DNA from 3 places in the Neobacillus sp. D3-1R genome. Region 3 is predicted to be linked to each of the others. Evidence: a T-box and tRNA genes for the amino acid it is inferred to sense, from the RefSeq annotation. Region 3 holds a T-box; the other regions hold tRNA genes.
The links. A T-box is a leader RNA that pairs with one kind of tRNA and senses whether it is charged. The one in region 3 lies ahead of ileS (isoleucine--tRNA ligase), so its partner is inferred to be a tRNA-Ile.
Positions count from the first base shown of each region.

Region 1: it encodes a tRNA-Ile, which carries the amino acid that the T-box ahead of ileS (isoleucine--tRNA ligase) is inferred to sense. The anticodon was not compared.
Region 2: it encodes a tRNA-Ile, which carries the amino acid that the T-box ahead of ileS (isoleucine--tRNA ligase) is inferred to sense. The anticodon was not compared.

Region 1 covers NZ_CP197471.1:4,501,026-4,503,293, reverse strand. Annotated here, with positions in the region: rRNA gene ACSBPO_RS22640 (23S ribosomal RNA) at 1-1,004, opposite strand, end outside; tRNA gene ACSBPO_RS22635 (tRNA-Ala) at 1,139-1,214, opposite strand; tRNA gene ACSBPO_RS22630 (tRNA-Ile) at 1,234-1,310, opposite strand; rRNA gene ACSBPO_RS22625 (16S ribosomal RNA) at 1,418-2,268, opposite strand, start outside.
Region 2 covers NZ_CP197471.1:4,479,167-4,481,434, reverse strand. Annotated here, with positions in the region: rRNA gene ACSBPO_RS22520 (23S ribosomal RNA) at 1-1,103, opposite strand, end outside; tRNA gene ACSBPO_RS22515 (tRNA-Ala) at 1,239-1,314, opposite strand; tRNA gene ACSBPO_RS22510 (tRNA-Ile) at 1,333-1,409, opposite strand; rRNA gene ACSBPO_RS22505 (16S ribosomal RNA) at 1,542-2,268, opposite strand, start outside.
Region 3 covers NZ_CP197471.1:1,460,805-1,463,072, forward strand. Annotated here, with positions in the region: gene ACSBPO_RS07470 (DivIVA domain-containing protein) at 1-330, shown strand, start outside; T-box leader at 380-605, shown strand; gene ileS (isoleucine--tRNA ligase) at 726-2,268, shown strand, end outside.

The DNA.
Region 1 (2,268 bases), 1.6 Mb from region 3:
CACTCGCAGTCTGACTCCCACGGATAAGTCTTTGGCATTCGGAGTTTGTCTGAATTCGGTAACCCGATGAGGGCCCCTAGTCCAAACAGTGCTCTACCTCCAAGACTCTTACTACGTGAGGCTAGCCCTAAAGCTATTTCGGAGAGAACCAGCTATCTCCAAGTTCGATTGGAATTTCTCCGCTACCCACACCTCATCCCCGCACTTTTCAACGTGCGTGGGTTCGGGCCTCCATCCAGTGTTACCTGGACTTCACCCTGGACATGGGTAGATCACCTGGTTTCGGGTCTACGACCACATACTCATTCGCCCTATTCAGACTCGCTTTCGCTGCGGCTCCGTCTTATCAACTTAACCTTGCATGTAATCGTAACTCGCCGGTTCATTCTACAAAAGGCACGCTATCACCCATTAACGGGCTCTAACTACTTGTAGGCACACGGTTTCAGGATCTTTTTCACTCCCCTTCCGGGGTGCTTTTCACCTTTCCCTCACGGTACTGGTTCACTATCGGTCACTAGGGAGTATTTAGCCTTGGGAGATGGTCCTCCCTGCTTCCGACCGGATTTCTCGTGTCCGGCCGTACTCAGGATCCACTCAGGAGGGAACGGAGTTTCGACTACAGGGTTTTTACCTTCTCTGACCGATCTTTCCAGATCTGTTCATCTACCCCGTTCCTTTGTAACTCCATGTTGAGTGTCCTACAACCCCAAGAGGCAAGCCTCTTGGTTTGGGCTATGTCCCGTTTCGCTCGCCGCTACTCAGGGAATCGCGTTTGCTTTCTCTTCCTCCGGGTACTTAGATGTTTCAGTTCCCCGGGTATGCCATCAGTACCCTATGTATTCAGGTAAAGATACTACTCCATTACGAGCAGTGGGTTCCCCCATTCGGAAATCTCCGGATCAAAGCTTACTTACAGCTCCCCGGAGCATATCGGCGTTAGTCCCGTCCTTCATCGGCTCCTAGTGCCAAGGCATCCACCGTGCGCCCTTATTAACTTAACCTAAAGGTTAATTCTCTTACTATAAAATAAGAGAGAAACTAAAATGGCAATTACTCGGTTTTTACTTGGTTTCTTCTATACGATTATCTAGTTTTCAAGGAACAAGGAAATGTTTTTTTACTCACGTAAAAAAATTGGTGGAGTCTAGGGGGATCGAACCCCTGACCTCCTGCGTGCAAGGCAGGCGCTCTCCCAGCTGAGCTAAGACCCCATATAAAGTTTAATAAAGATGGTGGGCCTAAATGGACTCGAACCATCGACCTCACGCTTATCAGGCGTGCGCTCTAACCAGCTGAGCTATAGGCCCCCAATACCATCAAATGATGAAAGATTGCTCTTTCAAAACTAAACACCAAACGATTAACACCAAAGATTTTAATATTTTTGTGACCAATGGTCACTTATATTCCTTAGAAAGGAGGTGATCCAGCCGCACCTTCCGATACGGCTACCTTGTTACGACTTCACCCCAATCATCTGTCCCACCTTAGGCGGCTGGCTCCTTACGGTTACCCCACCGACTTCGGGTGTTACAAACTCTCGTGGTGTGACGGGCGGTGTGTACAAGGCCCGGGAACGTATTCACCGCGGCATGCTGATCCGCGATTACTAGCGATTCCAGCTTCATGCAGGCGAGTTGCAGCCTGCAATCCGAACTGAGAATGGTTTTATGGGATTCGCTTAACCTCGCGGTCTTGCAGCCCTTTGTACCATCCATTGTAGCACGTGTGTAGCCCAGGTCATAAGGGGCATGATGATTTGACGTCATCCCCACCTTCCTCCGGTTTGTCACCGGCAGTCACCTTAGAGTGCCCAACTGAATGCTGGCAACTAAGATCAAGGGTTGCGCTCGTTGCGGGACTTAACCCAACATCTCACGACACGAGCTGACGACAACCATGCACCACCTGTCACTCTGTCCCCCGAAGGGGAAAGCCCTATCTCTAGGGTTGTCAGAGGATGTCAAGACCTGGTAAGGTTCTTCGCGTTGCTTCGAATTAAACCACATGCTCCACCGCTTGTGCGGGCCCCCGTCAATTCCTTTGAGTTTCAGTCTTGCGACCGTACTCCCCAGGCGGAGTGCTTAATGCGTTAGCTGCAGCACTAAAGGGCGGAAACCCTCTAACACTTAGCACTCATCGTTTACGGCGTGGACTACCAGGGTATCTAATCCTGTTTGCTCCCCACGCTTTCGCGCCTCAGCGTCAGTTACAGACCAGAAAGTCGCCTTCGCCACTGGTGTTCCTCCACATCTCTACGCATTT
Region 2 (2,268 bases), 1.6 Mb from region 3:
CTGGTTGTCTAAGCAACTCCACATCCTTTTCCACTTAACGTAAACTTTGGGACCTTAGCTGGTGGTCTGGGCTGTTTCCCTTTTGACTACGGATCTTATCACTCGCAGTCTGACTCCCACGGATAAGTCTTTGGCATTCGGAGTTTGTCTGAATTCGGTAACCCGATGAGGGCCCCTAGTCCAAACAGTGCTCTACCTCCAAGACTCTTACTACGTGAGGCTAGCCCTAAAGCTATTTCGGAGAGAACCAGCTATCTCCAAGTTCGATTGGAATTTCTCCGCTACCCACACCTCATCCCCGCACTTTTCAACGTGCGTGGGTTCGGGCCTCCATCCAGTGTTACCTGGACTTCACCCTGGACATGGGTAGATCACCTGGTTTCGGGTCTACGACCACATACTCATTCGCCCTATTCAGACTCGCTTTCGCTGCGGCTCCGTCTTATCAACTTAACCTTGCATGTAATCGTAACTCGCCGGTTCATTCTACAAAAGGCACGCTATCACCCATTAACGGGCTCTAACTACTTGTAGGCACACGGTTTCAGGATCTTTTTCACTCCCCTTCCGGGGTGCTTTTCACCTTTCCCTCACGGTACTGGTTCACTATCGGTCACTAGGTAGTATTTAGCCTTGGGAGATGGTCCTCCCTGCTTCCGACCGGATTTCTCGTGTCCGGCCGTACTCAGGATCCACTCAGGAGGGAACGAAGTTTCGACTACAGGGTTTTTACCTTCTCTGACCGATCTTTCCAGATCTGTTCATCTACCCCGTTCCTTTGTAACTCCATGTTGAGTGTCCTACAACCCCAAGAGGCAAGCCTCTTGGTTTGGGCTATGTCCCGTTTCGCTCGCCGCTACTCAGGGAATCGCGTTTGCTTTCTCTTCCTCCGGGTACTTAGATGTTTCAGTTCCCCGGGTATGCCATCAGTACCCTATGTATTCAGGTAAAGATACTACTCCATTACGAGCAGTGGGTTTCCCCATTCGGAAATCTCCGGATCAAAGCTTACTTACAGCTCCCCGGAGCATATCGGCGTTAGTCCCGTCCTTCATCGGCTCCTAGTGCCAAGGCATCCACCGTGCGCCCTTATTAACTTAACCTAAAGGTTAATTCTCTTACTATAAAATAAGAGAGAAACTAAAATGGCAATTACTCGGTTTTTACTTGGTTTCTTCTATACGATTATCTAGTTTTCAAGGAACAAGGAAATGATTTTTTTACTCACGTAAAAAAAATGGTGGAGTCTAGGGGGATCGAACCCCTGACCTCCTGCGTGCAAGGCAGGCGCTCTCCCAGCTGAGCTAAGACCCCATATAAAGTTAATAAAGATGGTGGGCCTAAATGGACTCGAACCATCGACCTCACGCTTATCAGGCGTGCGCTCTAACCAGCTGAGCTATAGGCCCCCAATACCATCAAATGATGAAAGATTGCTCTTTCAAAACTAAACACCAAACGATTAACACCAAAGATTTTAATGTTTTTTTGTGACCAATAATAAAAATATTCATTTTTACTCGGTCACTTATATTCCTTAGAAAGGAGGTGATCCAGCCGCACCTTCCGATACGGCTACCTTGTTACGACTTCACCCCAATCATCTGTCCCACCTTAGGCGGCTGGCTCCTTACGGTTACCCCACCGACTTCGGGTGTTACAAACTCTCGTGGTGTGACGGGCGGTGTGTACAAGGCCCGGGAACGTATTCACCGCGGCATGCTGATCCGCGATTACTAGCGATTCCAGCTTCATGCAGGCGAGTTGCAGCCTGCAATCCGAACTGAGAATGGTTTTATGGGATTCGCTTAACCTCGCGGTCTTGCAGCCCTTTGTACCATCCATTGTAGCACGTGTGTAGCCCAGGTCATAAGGGGCATGATGATTTGACGTCATCCCCACCTTCCTCCGGTTTGTCACCGGCAGTCACCTTAGAGTGCCCAACTAAATGCTGGCAACTAAGATCAAGGGTTGCGCTCGTTGCGGGACTTAACCCAACATCTCACGACACGAGCTGACGACAACCATGCACCACCTGTCACTCTGTCCCCCGAAGGGGAAAGCCCTATCTCTAGGGTTGTCAGAGGATGTCAAGACCTGGTAAGGTTCTTCGCGTTGCTTCGAATTAAACCACATGCTCCACCGCTTGTGCGGGCCCCCGTCAATTCCTTTGAGTTTCAGTCTTGCGACCGTACTCCCCAGGCGGAGTGCTTAATGCGTTAGCTGCAGCACTAAAGGGCGGAAACCCTCTAACACTTAGCACTCATC
Region 3 (2,268 bases):
GAAGAAACATTAAATAAATCTATTGTCATTGCACAAGAAGCTGGGGAAGATGTAAAAAGAAATGCTCAAAAAGAGGCAAAATTAATTTTAAAAGAAGCAGAAAAAAATGCTGATCGTATTGTAAATGAAGCATTATCTAAGGCTAGGAAAATTGCCCTTGAAATTGAGGATCTAAAAAAACAATCAAAGGTATTTAGAACTCGTTTTAAAATGCTTATCGAAGCCCAGTTAGATATGCTTAATAATGATGATTGGGATCATCTGCTTCAATACGAAGTGGATGCCACTGAATTAAAAAGTTTACAAGCGGAAAATGAGACTAATTCTTGACGAATTGCTTATAACTAGCATATAATTTCTTAATATAATTATAATAGTGCTAATGACAGTGATAGGGATAGTACATGGTCGCCTGCTTTTTGTAGCGAGATGAGGATGGTGTAAGCTCATCAAAGCATGATTAATGGAAAATCACCCTTGAGTCCCGACCTGAACCCTTTGTGAGGAAGTAGGATAGGCGTAAATTCACGTTACGAATGCTCAAAGTGGATTATTGTAAATAATCTATAAGGGTGGTACCGCGGGTAAAGTCTCTCGTCCCTTTTGGGATGAGGGGCTTTTTTATTTTTCCTTGTAACTCGAAGGAAGGCTATTGTATGAACCCCAAGTTTTGGGGTTATATTGTCAAAAGTATGTATTTTATATAGGTTCAGGAGGAAAGGGAAATGGATTTTAAAGATACTTTATTAATGCCGCAAACGGAATTTCCAATGAGAGGAAATTTACCTAAGCGCGAACCTGAAATTCAGGATAAATGGAATGAAATGGATATTTATAAAAAAGTTCAAGAACGTACTGCTGGACGTCCTATGTATGTATTACATGATGGTCCTCCATATGCAAATGGTGATATCCATATGGGGCATGCGTTAAACAAAATCTTAAAAGATTTTATTGTCCGTTTTAAATCAATGAGTGGATTTCAAGCCCCTTATGTACCTGGCTGGGATACTCATGGATTACCAATTGAACAGGCATTAACAAATAAAGGCGTAAAGCGTAAAGAAATGACTGTGGCTGAATTTAGAAAGCTTTGTGCTGAGTACGCATATGAGCAAATTGATAATCAGCGTGGACAATTCAAAAGACTGGGTGTAAGGGGAGATTGGGAAAACCCATACATCACCTTAAAGCCAGAGTATGAAGCTCAGCAAATTAAAGTTTTTGGTGAAATGGCTAAAAAAGGCTATATCTATAAAGGATTAAAGCCAGTTTATTGGTCCCCATCAAGTGAATCAGCGTTAGCAGAAGCTGAAATTGAATACAAAGACAAACGTTCTGCCTCCATTTATGTTGGATTTAAAGTGAAGGATGGTAAGGGTAAATTAAATGAAGGAACAAATGTGGTCATTTGGACAACAACTCCATGGACCATTCCGGCAAACTTGGCAATTTCTTTACATCCTGAATTAATGTATGTAGTCGTTGAAGTATCTGGAGAAAAGTACGTTGTAGCTGAAGAGTTATTAGAATCGGTTACTAAGGAAATTGGTTGGGAAAATCCAACTGTCTCTAAAAAACTAAAAGGTAATGAATTAGAGTATGTTGTATGTAAGCATCCGTTTTATGATCGTGATTCTATTGTTGTATTAGGAGAACACGTTACAACAGAAGCTGGTACGGGTTGCGTTCATACTGCTCCTGGCCATGGGGAAGACGATTTCCAAGTAGGGCAAAAATATGGTTTAGACGTACTATGTCCTGTTGATGATAAAGGTAATATGACAAAAGAAGCTGTAGGATTTGAAGGATTATTTTATGATGAAGCTAATAAACCTATTACTCAGAAACTTGAAGAAGTGGGTGCTTTATTAAAACTAACCTTTATTACTCACTCCTATCCACATGATTGGAGAACGAAAAAGCCAGTTATTTTCCGTGCTACAGCTCAGTGGTTTGCTTCCATTAAAGATTTCCGCGACCAACTACTAAAAGCTGTAGAAGAAACAAAATGGGTTCCAGCATGGGGCGAAACGAGATTATTTAACATGGTTCGTGATAGAGGAGACTGGTGTATTTCTCGTCAAAGAGCGTGGGGTGTGCCAATTCCTGTATTCTTTGCTGAAGATGGCGAAGCAATTATTACAGATGAGACCATTGAGCATGTTTCTAATCTTTTCCGTCAACATGGTTCAAATATCTGGTTTGAAAAATCAGCAAATGAATTATTACCTGAAGGTTTCACTCATCCTGGCAGTCCTAATGGTA